DNA from 4 places in the Ruegeria sp. HKCCD7296 genome. Region 2 is predicted to be linked to each of the others. Evidence: riboswitches for the same ligand, from Rfam matches in the RefSeq annotation. Region 2 holds a riboswitch; each other region holds the start of a gene.
The links. A riboswitch is a leader RNA that binds a small molecule or an ion and turns the genes downstream of it on or off. The one in region 2 is predicted to bind cobalamin.
Positions count from the first base shown of each region.

Region 1 (3,405 bases), on a different contig from region 2:
GGTCATGATGAAAGCCTGCGCAATCCGGTCCGCTTCGAACGCGTTTTTCAGGGTGCGCACCATGGCATCCTGACCCACCAGATCGGCAAAGGTTTCCGGGCGATATTTGCGGGCGAGAACCTGATAGGCGGGGCTGGGCGTGTCGGTCATGTTTTCTCGGTCGGATTCGGTGCTTCGGCTCAGCGTAGTGGTCGCTGCCTTCCGCGTCCACTGCGAGGCGCGATGATTTTTGATTTAGATTCTGACCGGATTCGCACTAAGCTGGTCCAACAAAATTTATGGTGCATTTTCGTTAAGAGTTCTTGGTGGAGGACACTGGTTTATGTCGCAACTGGTTATCTATGCCCTGCAAGTCGCGGGGGGTACACTTGCCCTGACATCGATGCCCGGACGGGGCGGGGATTATGAAAGGGATCTGGATACGATTGCCGCATGGAAGCCGGGGCTGGTTGTTTCAATGACAACGGACGTCGAGATGCTCCAAAACGGGGCGCAGGAATTCGGCAGCGATATCCAAAGCCGCGCCAGCCGGTGGGTGCATCTGCCGATCGAAGACTTTGGCGCCCCTACGCCTGCAGTTGAAGAGGCGTGGCCCTCGATCAGCGCGGCCGCCCGGCATGCTTTGACGGGTGGAGGGCGGGTACTGGTGCATTGTCGGGGCGGCTGCGGCAGGTCGGGAATGGTTGTTCTGCGGCTGATGGTCGAATGCGGCGAACAGCCAGACAAAGCCCTGGAGCGTTTGCGGGCGCTGCGTCCTTGTGCCGTGGAAACAGACGCCCAATTGGCCTGGGCAGCACAGAATTTTCAGGCTCAAGTCGTATAGTCTTAGGCCGAAATCTGTTCAGGCGCGTGCACGGGTTTGCGAGGCCGCAGCTTTGCAACGTCGATCATCGCGCAGGGTGGGTCTGTAATGATGCCGGATGGCAAGGTGCTGAACGTGTTTCCAAAGATCAGATCGGCGTAAGCGTTCAGGTCCTGCGGCTCTGCTTCAGGCTGTGTATCGCAAAAGATGCGAATTCTGTCTGATTGCGCTCGGAAAGTTGCGTGGCATCCTTGCGTGCAATGTGACAATTCACTGCCACCTTCGAACTCGAACCCGTCGCTTGTGGCGGCTGTGGCCTGCTTCATCGCCTCGGAAATTGAGCGTGCCAGCCGCGCCAGGGCAGGGCAGGTTTTGCCCGTCCGCTGACACACCGTTGCACTGTATTCATGCGTCTTCGTCTTCCAGATCATCCTGCGCCCTCCGCGCGTGGTGGGCAGGAGAGTTGGGTCAGGTGGGACGGCAACGTGCTGTCAGGACCTGCCCGGACACCCCGCCCGAGTTTCGGTTTCAGTTCCGATGGCAGGTCTCCTGACTTGCGGGTCATGGCTTTGCCGACCTTCCCAGCCTTTGGGGCCAGTGGTGTTTTGGCATCGCTCACCGCTTACAGTTGCGGGGGCAGTCGCGGATTTGGTTTGCGCCCGGATGACCAGACTGAACCGCACCGTGTTCCCTTTTCATCCCGACCCCTTGTGGGGGACAGGAACCATCACACAATCGCTAGCGTCTGATCCGGTTCCGAGTCAAGCTGATCTTTTACCCCGACGTGTGGTCATGCTGGATGGGGGGAACGTTCCTCTTTAGTGTTTAAAAAATTGAAGCCAAGCAATTCAGTTTTTCAGTGCAGGGTCAGGGATCATGTTGGACGCAGAGCAGACGGTGTCGGCTGAAGATTTCCTTTTCCCATCCGGGTCCACGACCCTTGCAGCACGGTTGTACCGACCGCTGTCAGAGCCTGAAACCGTGGTTGTGCTGAATAGTGCAACGGGTGTGCCGCGCGACTATTATCGCCACTTCGCGCATTGGCTTGCGGCAGAGCGAGGCATGGCATGTCTGACCTATGACTACCGGGATTTCGGGCATTCTCTGACCGGTCGCATGAAAGATGCGCGTGCGACAATGGCGGATTGGGCCTTGATCGATATGCCAGCGGCGCGGGCGGAAATGCGCAGGCGTTATCCCGATGCGCAGCAATGGACCATTGGTCATTCCGTTGGTGCGATGCTGGGGCCTGTTCAGCCCGACATCGACCAAATCGATCGGATGATTTGCGTGTGTTCGGGGCTCGTAACCCTCAGTGATCACCCATGGCCTTACCGTGGATTGGCCGGTGTTTTCTGGTATGGACACGCACCGGTACTGGTCAAAGCACTTGGCTATCTGCCGGGAAAGGCGATCGGGTTTGGTGCGGATTTGCCGGCCTCAGTCTACTGGCAATGGCGCAAATGGTGCACGGCTCCTTTGAATTATGTACCTGAAATCGGACAAAACCTTCCTGAGGCGCGTTGGGACGGCTCCGGTAGACCCGTGGATTTGTTCACTTTCGAGGACGACCAGATGGTCCCGCCCGAAGCTGTCTGGCGGCTTGCCGACCTTTATGGCGCCGAGGCTAAGCGGCACCTGCTTAGGTCTGATGACTTCGGATTGTCAGAGATTGGCCATATCGGAGCTTTTGCTCGGCGTAATGCGGCAGTTTGGCCGAGCCTGATCGCGTGATCAGGCTCGACTTTTGAATTACCGAGCACCTTTCGCTTAGCGCCCTTTATGCAGTTTTCGATCCTTCATGACACCCCGCACCATCTTACCGAACGCTTTGTCCCGTGCCCGGGATTGGGCGACGGTTTCCGAGTTGCGCTGATCTTCGCGCCGAAGCTTTCGCCATCGATCCAAGCGGGCAGGGTCAAGCACGCCTTGTTTGATCGCCCGCTGTACGGCACAGCCTGGTTCGGATTCGTGCTGACAATCTGAAAAACGGCAGTTCAGGCCAAGTTCGGTGAGGTCCGAGAACACCTCGTCGATACCGTCCTGAGCTTCAAGCAGACGCAATGCGCGCATTCCAGGCGTATCAATCAGCCAGCCGCCGTTGCGCATCCGATGTAACGCGCGCGCCGTGGTTGTGTGCCGACCGCGAGCGTCGTTCTCGCGAATACCTGATGTCGCCAGATCCTGATCGGTCAAGCCGTTGGACAATGTTGTCTTGCCAACACCTGACGACCCAACCAGTGCTCCGGTCTGGCCTTTGGGGCACCAGGATAAGACCTTTTCCATTTCCGTTAGGTCCAGCGCGTTGATCGCCAGAACTGTCAGAAACGGGTCCAGAGCCTGCACCTGTTCCGAGAAACGATTGGGGTCATCCGATTGGTCAGCCTTTGTCAGGACAACAACCGGGTAACATCCTGCCTGATGTGCAAGTGCCAGATAACGCTCTAGCCGGGGCAGGTTGAAATCAGCGTTGCACGAACTGACGATGAACAGCACATCGACATTGGCAGCGATCAGTTGCGTCGCAGCGCCTGTACCGGCGGCGCGTCGGTGTAACAGGCTGCGCCGGTCGAGTAGATGTTGCACGCGATTGTCGTCGTCCG
Region 1 covers NZ_WVRF01000001.1:50,387-53,791, reverse strand. The annotation lists gene GS632_RS00245 (DNA polymerase III subunit gamma/tau) at 1-150, opposite strand, end outside; gene GS632_RS00240 (protein-tyrosine phosphatase family protein) at 323-823, shown strand; gene GS632_RS00235 (hypothetical protein) at 826-1,233, opposite strand; cobalamin riboswitch at 1,324-1,546, opposite strand; gene GS632_RS00230 (hypothetical protein) at 1,679-2,536, shown strand; gene rsgA (ribosome small subunit-dependent GTPase A) at 2,573-3,405, opposite strand, start outside.
Region 1: it holds a riboswitch for cobalamin, as region 2 does, so the genes downstream of both, GS632_RS00235 (hypothetical protein) here and GS632_RS17295 (DUF4198 domain-containing protein) in region 2, are expected to answer to the same signal.

Region 2 (3,405 bases):
CATCGGCAGCAGGCATGGTGACTTCTGCCACATGCCCCGCGCCCAAGTCTGCTTTGAACGTGTGTTCTACCGGGTTGGTCGGGGTGTAAAGGAAGAAACCATCTGTATCGGTCAGTGTTCGTCCCAACTCAGCACCATCGGGCCCGTACACGATGACTTTTTGGTTTTGCGCCATATCGCCGTTTGAAAAGCCCAATTCGCCTTCGATTGCATCGCCTGCAGGAAAGACCCCTGCGATAACTTTGTGGGCCAGCGCAGGAAGCGGCATCAGTGACAACGCAATAACAACGAGCAGTTGCCTCATGCCGATGCGCCTTTATAAAAGAGTTCTGGTTTAACCTGACGAGCCAGTAAAATGGCGAACCCGGTCAGAACCGCTTCGACGGCCATGACAGGGACGTGAGCAAATAACACAAGCTTCGCAGCCGGCAGGAATTCGTCGCCCGACAGCGCCAGCGATACTGCGACAAAAGCCGTCGTAGCTGCGATTGAGAAAGCGCCGCCTATGCCGCCCCAAACTGCTCCTTGAACAGGCGTGCCCTTGGCGATCAGACGACCGAAGATTATCCATGTAAGCACCGCCGGAAGGGCGATGTTGACTGTGTTGATCCCAAGCACTGTCAGTCCTCCAAAGCCGAAGAACACAGCCTGAAGCAGCAAGCCAACAAAAAGCGCCGGAAAGGCCGCCCAGCCGAGCAAAAGCCCGGCCAGACCGTTCAGGATCAAATGCACAGAGGACGGGCCGATCGGAACATGGATCAGTGAGGCGACAAAAAAGCTGGCTGACAACACCCCTGCAGTGGGAATGCGATCCAGGTCCAGCGATTTCAGCCCCATGGCGATCCCGCCTGCTGCCGCGATTGCGCCGCCAATCACAACAGGGTTCGAAAGGGCTCCGTCCACAATATGCATATGGGTTACTCCAGATCCCAGGCGCGGATCCAGATCACAGCGTCCTGACTTAGTTCTTTGCCTTCATGTTCAGTCTTCGGGCCCGAACCCAACGCTGCGAAACCCCAGTAGCCTGCTTTTGGCACGCCAAAGGTGAAATAGCCGTTTTCGTCCGAAATTGCGACCAGTGCGCCGCCTGGCAGTGGGGAAGCAGTTGCGTTTTTTGCGCCGTTTCCGGCCAAGTCGGGTTCCGCGGCCATGTATTCGATTTCAATCTCTACGCCAGCCACTGGGTTGCCCTCGCTCAATACACGTCCCGTGAAGGTCGAGCCAGCGATGATGTTATAGGGCTTGTTCAGCGGCAGTATTTCGGTAGCCAAACCTTGCGGCTGGTCCCAGTCGGTGGGCAGCTCGTTTCGGTTCAGATATGCCTTGGTGACCTGCTGGATATAGATATCCTCAGATTCCTCGTAATAAGGCGCAGGTACCGTTACCACGACGTAATCGCCAGAACGTTTCACTGGAACCGAGCCCAAAAAGGCCTTGGCCGTGTTCTCGGGGCCTTCGAACGTGGTTTCTTCCAACGTACCCAACAAATCGGTCTTTTCGCCGTTGTGGATCACATAAAATTCTTCTGGCTTTTCCAGGGTCATCACGTGCCCGGCTTCAAACGGATGCCAGAAGACCAACTTGACCGGAACGTCACCAGGACGATCAATCATGGTATCTTCGGTGTATTCCAGCAGGAAATGAGCCTGAGCCATCGCAGGCAATGCAATGGCAGCTGTTGCCGCCAACAAAAAGTGTTTCACAAACAAGTCCTTCTCACGTCGCGCCTTCCCCGGCACGCATTGGTTTTTGACATTGGGGAATGCGAAACCATTTGCTCAAATAAGCAAACAGTTTCGGCGCACACCCCGTCGCCGACGATCAACGCCCATTCCGAGGGCGCATGTTCGGCAGGTCTCCTGACTTGCGGGTCAAAACGCTTGGCTGGCCTTCCCGGGCATATCCCAGTGGCACGATCAGCCGCGCTCGCCGCTTACAGTTGCGGGGGCAGTTGCAGAATTGGCGAAGAAAAAGCCGCACTGCATTCCCTATTGCCTCCGGGTGAGTCCCCGGAACCGAACATGGCGCGTTGATGGCAGAAAAACTTGTACACGGTCAACTCTCGTTTGCGGCATCGCTTAGGGCAATACCGAATTTCAATAAGGTGTTTCTGCCGTGTAGTTGCGGCTCGGTGCATAGAGGTGATCAGTGTCACTGTCTGACAATCAGTGCGGTGACCTCAGATTTGATGCCGAAGCATAAGTATCCCGGCTTGTGAAACCAGAAATTTACAATACGCACAAAAATTGGACTTTTCCATTGCCGAAACCGGTTTCGGAAACGCAAAATGATGGAATGACAGCGAATCTCAACACGCGACAGCGACAAATCCGATCCCGGCGCGCCTCGGCGACTGGACGGGTGAAGCTTGATGAACTGGCCGATCAACTCGGCCTTTCGAAAAGCACGGTGTCGCGGGCATTGAATGGGTATTCCGACATCTCAGAATCAACGCGAAAGCGGGTTGAGGTGACGGCGCGCAAGATGGGGTATCGCCCGCTCAGCCACGCTCAGGCCATCCGAACGGGGCGCGTGCGTGCCATTGCAATGGTCATCAACAGTGAAGAACCGGATCGGCACAATCCGTTTTTCCAAGACTTTCTGGCAGGGGCTTGTGAAGCTGCCAGTGCGTCTGACTGGACGATGACAATTTCGACCGCGAAGTCGAAACAGGACATGCTGAACATGCTGGGCCGTTTGGTTGAAGAACGTAAGGCCGACGGATTTATACTGCCGCGAGCCGAAGTCGATGATGCGCGCGTTGGATACCTGAAGGACTTGCAGGTGCCGTTCATCCTTTATGGGCGGACTGGCTATGGTCAGGTCGGGTTTCAGGACGATACGTCGTGGTTTGATATTTCCGGCGAAACAGCCATGAGCGACGCGGTCGAACGTCTGGCCCGTTTTGGTCACAGCCGTATCGGGTTTGTCGGCAGTGATCCAAAGTTCAACTACAGCCACCTGCGTCGGGATGGCTATGTCGACGGGCTTAGGGACGCAGGATTGCCAGTTGATCCCGAATTGATACGCGAAGGGGCCCGCACCCGCGAAGAAGGGGCCGCTGAAGCGCGCGCTTTATTGCGTCTTCCTGTCCCGCCGACCGCGATTGTATTTGCGACAGACCAAGCGGCACTGGGAAGCTACTCTGTCTGCGCAGAATTTGGCCTTGAGATCGGGCGCGATGTCTCGGTTCTTGGATATGACGGGGTCCCGGAATGCCAATACGCCAGCCCCGGGCTAACGACGTTCAGCGTCGACTCTAAACGGGCAGGTGAACGCCTTGCTACGATGCTGATACGTCAGACCCGAGGAGAAGAACCCGCAACTTTGCGCGAACTCAGTCAGGCGGTGCTGATTGAACGCGACTCTGACGGACCGCCGCTGCTGACCTCGAACGAGTTGGCG
Region 2 covers NZ_WVRF01000014.1:127,148-130,552, reverse strand. The annotation lists gene GS632_RS17305 (cobalt ABC transporter permease) at 1-304, opposite strand, end outside; gene cbiM (cobalt transporter CbiM) at 301-912, opposite strand; gene GS632_RS17295 (DUF4198 domain-containing protein) at 918-1,703, opposite strand; cobalamin riboswitch at 1,832-2,035, opposite strand; gene GS632_RS17290 (LacI family DNA-binding transcriptional regulator) at 2,296-3,405, shown strand, end outside.

Region 3 (3,405 bases), on a different contig from region 2:
GCGATGCCCTTAGCATGCGCCAGCGCCAGAACCTGTTGCAAGCCGTAGGACCAGTAAGGCACGCCGCCAATCAGGCGGATCAGAATGCCCTTGGCGCCGTCCAACGTTTGTTCGACATAGGTGTCGACGGACAGAGGGTGTTTGAGGGCGGTCAAATTGGCCAATCGAAGTGTTGGCATTCGTCCCTCGGCCCCGCCGCCACGATGCCAACCCGCCGCGAAAGCGCCTAGGTCGCTGTCCGAGAAGGACAAGACAACCAAATCCGCCGGGCTTTGGCCCAGATCGGTTGGGGTCTCGGTTTCCTCGAGCCCGTTGCTTTCGCGGAAGACGACGTGCATGGTTTACTCGGCAGCCTCGGTGACGCCTGCAAGGATTCCGCGGATTTCGGCCTCTTTGATGTCGTCATGCTCGGCGATAACGACCAGACGCGAACGGCGCTCTTCCTCCGGTCCCCATGGGCGGTCATATTGGTGACGGACACGTGCGCCCACAGCCTGAACCAGCAGGCGCATGGGTTTGCCCTGAACGGCGGCATAACCTTTGACACGCAGGATGTTCAGCTCTGACGCCAGACGTTCGATCTTGGCGACCAGATCGGCTGGGTCGGTTTGTTCCGGCAACTCGACGATGATGCTTTCGAAATCGTCATGTTCATGATCGTGGTGACCGTCGTGGTGCGACGGGCGCGCATCCATGTCGTCCTCGGCTGCGGCTTCCAGACCCAGTACAACGCGGACATCCACGACGCCCTCGGCGACTTCGACAACAGGCAGGGGGCGTGGGGCTTCGGCGGCGATCACCTCTTTGGCCTTGGCCACACCTTCGGGTCCTGCAAGATCAGGCTTGGTCAACAGGATGATGTCGGCGCACGAGATCTGATCCTCGAACACTTCGGACAGGGGCGTTTCGTGATCGATCGAGTCATCAGCGAGGCGCTGGGCATCCACAGCTTCGACATTCGGGGCAAAGCGACCGGCGGCGACGGCCTCGGCATCGGCCAGAGCGATCACGCCATCGACAGTGATCTTTGAGCGGATATCCGGCCAGTCGAACGCCTTCAACAACGGTTTTGGCAGGGCGAGGCCAGAGGTTTCGATCAGGATATGCTCGGGGCGCGGTTCCAGCGCCATCAGCGCCTCGATGGTCGGGATGAAGTCATCCGCGACGGTGCAGCAGATGCAACCGTTTGCCAACTCCATGATGTTTTCCGCAGGGCAATCCGGGATGGCGCAGGATTTCAGGATATCGCCATCCACGCCCACATCGCCAAACTCGTTGACGACGACGGCCAGACGTTTGCCCTGAGGGTTCTGCATCAGGTGTTTGACCAGCGTTGTTTTTCCCGAGCCCAGAAAGCCGGTGATCACGGTGACGGGAAGTTTTTCGAGATTCGACATGTCAGGCTCCAATCGGGGGAATGCGCGAGGCGCAGTTTTTGCGGAAATGTTCAGGGCGTTCGCGCCATTTCACCAGGCCATCTTCGGTAGCCAGATACTTGGTCGCGCCGTCGATGATCACATCGACATGGTCCACTTCGTTCAGGTTCTCGTAAACGAAGGTCCAGCGATCGGGACCGCCGCGCAGCACGATAGAACAGCCCTGATCGCAGTTCGAAAGGCATTCAACAGGTTTCAGGGTGATGCCGTCGGGCAATTCGGCTTGTTCCAAGGCCTGGTGCAGCAATGTGCCGGGGCGTTGCGCATCGTTTTCGACGGGCAGCCCGCGGCGGCAGGTCGTGCAGACCAGAAGCTCGACCGGTGTGGTCTCAGTCGTGTCTCTCATCCCCCCAAATCCTCTTCGCGGGGGACGGGGTTTCAAGCGGGCCACGTGTCGCAACATGGACCCGACACCGGAACACCCCGCCCGGTTTCAACTTCGGGTGCTGGCAGGTCTCCCGGCTTGCGGATGTCAGAGACCTGGTACGTCAGGGTCCTCTGTCGGATGTCCCGCCTTCCCGGCCTTGGCCAGTGGCATTGGGCACCCTCTCCGGTCACGGTCGCGGGGGCGGCTGCGTTTGGCGGAAGATCCGTTGACGCATTCCCTTTTCATCGGCTCTTGCCGACACCAACGAATGGGTCATGCGGCACCGCTGGCCCGCTTGTCAAGCGCGTTGCGCGTAACATCAGGGTGTGGGTGTGAAAAGCGACCTGTGGTTGTCGTTGGGCGGCATGAATGGTCAGATAAATCCGTGATCGCATGACGGGTACAAGCCAGCAGGGAGAGGCGACATATGAAAGTAGGATTCATCGGGTTGGGAAACGTTGGCGGCAAGCTTTCGGGTTCCTTGCTGCGAAACGGGATTGATCTAATAGTGCATGATCTGAACGCGGATCTGGTGGGCGAGTTCGTCGCCCTTGGCGCAAAGGCAGCCGAAGGTCCGGCACAGTTGATGCGCGATTGCGATGCCGTCATCACCTGCTTGCCATCGCCTGCGGCATCAGATGCGGTCATGCAAGAGATGCTGCCCGAAGTGGGCCCCGGCAAAATCTGGATGGAGATGTCGACAACCGATGAGGCCGAGGTCAAGCGTTTGGGGGCCGAGGTGATCGAACGCGGAGGCGCGGCAGTGGACTGCCCGGTTTCGGGCGGGTGCCACCGGGCGGCCACCGGCAATATCTCGATCTTCGCGGGATGTGATCGTGCGACTTTTGAGCGAATTCTGCCGTTTCTGACCACCATGGGGCGGCGTGTTTTGCACACTGGTGAATTGGGCTCTGCCTCGGTTCTGAAGGTGATGACCAACTATCTGGCCACGGCCAACCTGATCACCTGCGCCGAAGCGCTGGTCACGGCAAAGGCTGCCGGGATGGATCTGAACACAACATACGAGGCGATAAAAATCTCGTCCGGTACGTCCTTTGTGCATGAAACGGAAAGTCAGGTCATCCTGAACGGATCGCGCGATATTTCTTTCACTATGGACTTGGTGAAAAAGGACATTGGTCTGTTTCAAGAGGTCGCTGACCGCGCCGGGGTGCCTCTGGAAATGAACCCGGTCATGATCAAGATTTTTGAAGATGGCATTGCCCGGTATGGGGATCGCGAGCTGTCGCCGAATATCATCAAACGACTGGAAGAGGCGACAGGCCTGGACATCACAGCCCCCGGTTTCCCGCCGGAGATGGAAGATGATGAACCGGAAGAGCCAGGGTACGAGGTTGTTCCGCAAGGGCGAGGTCCGGCGTAAAGGTCCAGCCTGGGCTTTCCAGTGAGGTGTCATTGGCAGTCGGGGTTGGTCAGCCCATAAATCCGGCCCCGATTGCTACGCTAGTACAGGACGTTGATCATCACCAACGAAACGATCAGGAACAAAGCAGTCATAATGCCGCCCGAGCGTACGAAATCCATGACCTTGTACCCGGCCGGACCCATGATCAGTGCGTTGACCTGATGGGTCGGGATGAT
Region 3 covers NZ_WVRF01000012.1:57,897-61,301, reverse strand. The annotation lists gene cobN (cobaltochelatase subunit CobN) at 1-338, opposite strand, end outside; gene cobW (cobalamin biosynthesis protein CobW) at 342-1,397, opposite strand; gene GS632_RS15650 (DUF1636 domain-containing protein) at 1,399-1,782, opposite strand; cobalamin riboswitch at 1,867-2,084, opposite strand; partial or broken gene GS632_RS15645 (NAD(P)-dependent oxidoreductase) at 2,210-3,187, shown strand; gene GS632_RS15640 (SLC13 family permease) at 3,268-3,405, opposite strand, start outside.
Region 3: it holds a riboswitch for cobalamin, as region 2 does, so the genes downstream of both, GS632_RS15650 (DUF1636 domain-containing protein) here and GS632_RS17295 (DUF4198 domain-containing protein) in region 2, are expected to answer to the same signal.

Region 4 (3,405 bases), on a different contig from region 2:
TATCTTCTGCACCATTTCCTGTTTGATAGTCCAGTAGCACCAGGAATTCCGGGTTTGCGGCTGCCACGGTTTCCCAAGAGGTGCGACCCCAGCTGGTATCCATGTCATGTGTGACGTTTACACCCCCCGCAGCGGCAATCATGGCGTCCGGGATGGCGAATTTACCTGCGGTAAAAGGCGCATCTGCCGGCCCGTCCAGCAGGAAAACACGAGGTTTATCCAGATCGGCGGTTTTTGCCTCAAGGGCATCCAACTGGACTTTCCAGCCCAAGACAAGGTCTTCCGCCTTAGCCTCGACACCCATCACCTGGCCCAAACGCAGGACGTCGTCAAACAGCAGATCCATGCTGGCTTCGGGGCGGTCTTTGTTCAGGTGCACGCAGCTTTCGGTCAAGACCATGGTCTTGATGCCAAAGGGTTCCAGCGTGTCTGGGGTCACTTCGCCACCTGGCTGCATTCCGTAATACCAACCAGCGAAAAACATATCGGGTTCGACAGAGACAAGGTTTTCAACTGTAGGATATTTCGGAGCCAACTCGGGGATGTCGCCGCGCTGTGCATCAAAATCCGGGCTGGTCTTGTACCAGCCTGTGATGCCGGTCAGGCCGACGATCTTGTCTTGCAGACCCAAAGCAAACGCCATGTCAGTCATGTTCATGTCGTGAACAACGAGCCGTTCTGGCGTTGTTTCAAAAACCAGTGGCTCGCCGCAATTGTCCACTGTAATGGCATCCGCGGCTGCGCCGCTTGCCAGGCCAGTGAACACAGCCACAGGCCAGAGTTTCTGCATCATTGTAAGCTCCTGTTATGATGACAGTTTACGTTTTCGAATATCCAGAGCAGGGATCATGCGGCCCTCATGCTGGAAACACAGATAATCCACTCCAAACGTGTCGCGGACACGATCCGTTGTCAGAACATCGTTGACAGGGCCAAACCCTGTCAGACGTGTTGATTTCATTAACGCCACATGAGTGGCAAATTCCGGGATCATGACCAGATCGTGGACGATCATGACAACCGTCACGCCCAATTCAGCGACCAAAGACAACATGTGCCCCTTGGCATCCGGGTCTAGGTGATTGGTCGGCTCGTCCAGAAACAACAGAGACGGGTTTTGAGCCAGCGCACGTGCGATATGCGCCCGTTGCCTCTCACCCCCCGATAGCTGACCCATAGGTTTGCGGGAAAGGTGCATTAAACCCGTTGTTTCCAAAACCCGGTCAAGATCTTCCCTGTGCTCAGACGCGGACTTGTCAGCCTTGATCGGAATTTGGCCAAGTGCAACATAGTCGTGCAATCGCAACCGACTATCCGGCATTTCCTGTTGGCCAACCACAGCGATCGTCCGCGCGCGTTCATGGGCCGACAAGGTGCGCAGGCTTTGACCTTTTATCTGCACATCACCCAGCGCAATACGTTCGATTCCGCAAAGCAGCTTGAGCAGCGTAGTCTTCCCAGCCCCATTCGGTCCCGCAATCGCCAGAATTGATCCTTCTTCCAAGCCAAAGGACACATCCTGAAGCAGCACATCACCGTTCAAGGCATAATATTCTAGGTTTTCGACAGCCAGGAAACTCATGACGGCCTCTGCGATGGCAAGGCAGGCATGCGCGACAAGGTTTTGGTGAACAGTGTTAGCGGGCGGTCAGTTGCGTTTGTCCAACCATCGGAACTGAGCTGATATTGCCCGGCGAATTCCACCACTGCATCCAGATCCTGTTCCGAAACGATGTCACCAAACAAATACTGCGCCTTGCCCGGTGCCTGAAAACCGACGGTGGTTGGCCGGTCGCAGCCCGCCATGCACGCGACCTCCCGGATTGCAAACCCTTCGGGCAGTTTTCGCGCCAATGCGCCACTCACTTGATCGGTGGACATCGCGCCTGTGCATGTCGTGCATACAAGTAGGAAATGATCTGCAGTTTTCGTCATTGTGCGCACCGGTTACCGCTGATCAAACTACAATACAATGTTATAACATTACTATTTTGAGAATCGCGATCTTTTCGCGAGGCCACAGCACAATAGGTATTGGGGTTGAGGATAAAGCTATCAGTCACCTGTTGCATTGTCCGCTCTGCTTGAAACCAAGCGCGGACAGAAGGTGCCAAAAATGGAAACACGCGAAAACCGTGCCATCAAAGCCTCCTTCCAGGACGCCCCGCCCCGGGTTGGTTAAACATCGGATGGCAGGTCTCCTGACTTGCGGGTCAAAGCTTGGCCCACCTTCCCAACCCTTTCGGGGTCAGTGGCGCAGTGGCGTCGCTCTCCGCTTACAGTTGCGGGGGCAGTCACGGACTTGGCGCAATACAGCGCCGCACCGTATTCCCATTTTCATCCCTTTCGGAACCATCCAACTCAGCTAGGCTGGCGGTGCTGGACTTGTCAAGAAGGAGAAGCAGTCGAGCCGATCCAAAACATCTGGGCGCGGCTCACATTCACGTTGGCCGGTTCTAGCCTGGTTGATATCAATAGTCGGAAACCAACAAGAAGTCCGGCGCAGCGTCTTCTTCGATCTGTGAAAACCGAGGGATGGAATCTTCGAAGACATTATCCGTACGGTCATCATTCACAGTCGAAACCTCTCCAATAAGGCAATCGCCGTGTTCTGCCCAGAATGCGTGCCAGACACCCGGCATAAGGGTCACGCTTTGCCCCGGTTTCAGCCGCAAATGCTCACCTGGTTGCAACGTAACAGGGCAGGCATCGCTGGGTACCGTCACTGGCGTGTTCCGGTCGATGCCCCCGTCAGGGTCAGATGCGTAAATCTCCAGCACCAGATCACCCCCGCCGCGATTGATGATGTCCTCGGCCTTTACGATGTGACGATGCATCGGAGACAGTTGTTTATCTTTCGAGATCAGCAATTTTTCCGCATACAACATCCCGCGACCTGATTTCAGATCATTCACCTCACCATTGCGCAGAGTGAAGAGGAACAGGCCGAGTTCGTCAAACCGACCCTGAGCGTAATCGGTGATGTCCCAGCCCAGCCCCCGACTGCGGATCGTTTCAGCTACAGGACTTCGCATCTGATCGGGCGACCAATCGGCAAAAGGTGGTAACACGGCTCCAAAGGATTGTATGAAAGCCTGCGCTTCGGACTTGATGCGGTTAATTTCGGATCGTTTCATTGGTTTTTCCAAGAATTAAAGCTCATGCGCCCAGGGCGGCTCGGCCCCGGCACGGGATACGGTTACAGCGGCGACTTCGGCTCCCAGTTCCATGGCCGCGCGCAACGCTTCTGGGGTCAGGTTTCGCACGCCTTGTTTGGTCAGTTTCTCAGCACGGCTGAGTGCGGTGAGCACACCAGCATTGAACGTATCGCCGGCACCGATCGTGTCTACGACCTGCACCTGTTTCACCGGCACCGAAACCTTTGATCCATCTGCCAGATACCCA
Region 4 covers NZ_WVRF01000004.1:56,053-59,457, reverse strand. The annotation lists gene GS632_RS07515 (ABC transporter substrate-binding protein) at 1-793, opposite strand, end outside; gene GS632_RS07510 (ABC transporter ATP-binding protein) at 806-1,582, opposite strand; gene GS632_RS07505 (DUF1636 domain-containing protein) at 1,579-1,935, opposite strand; cobalamin riboswitch at 2,174-2,372, opposite strand; gene GS632_RS07500 (D-lyxose/D-mannose family sugar isomerase) at 2,472-3,137, opposite strand; gene GS632_RS07495 (carbohydrate kinase) at 3,153-3,405, opposite strand, start outside.
Region 4: it holds a riboswitch for cobalamin, as region 2 does, so the genes downstream of both, GS632_RS07505 (DUF1636 domain-containing protein) here and GS632_RS17295 (DUF4198 domain-containing protein) in region 2, are expected to answer to the same signal.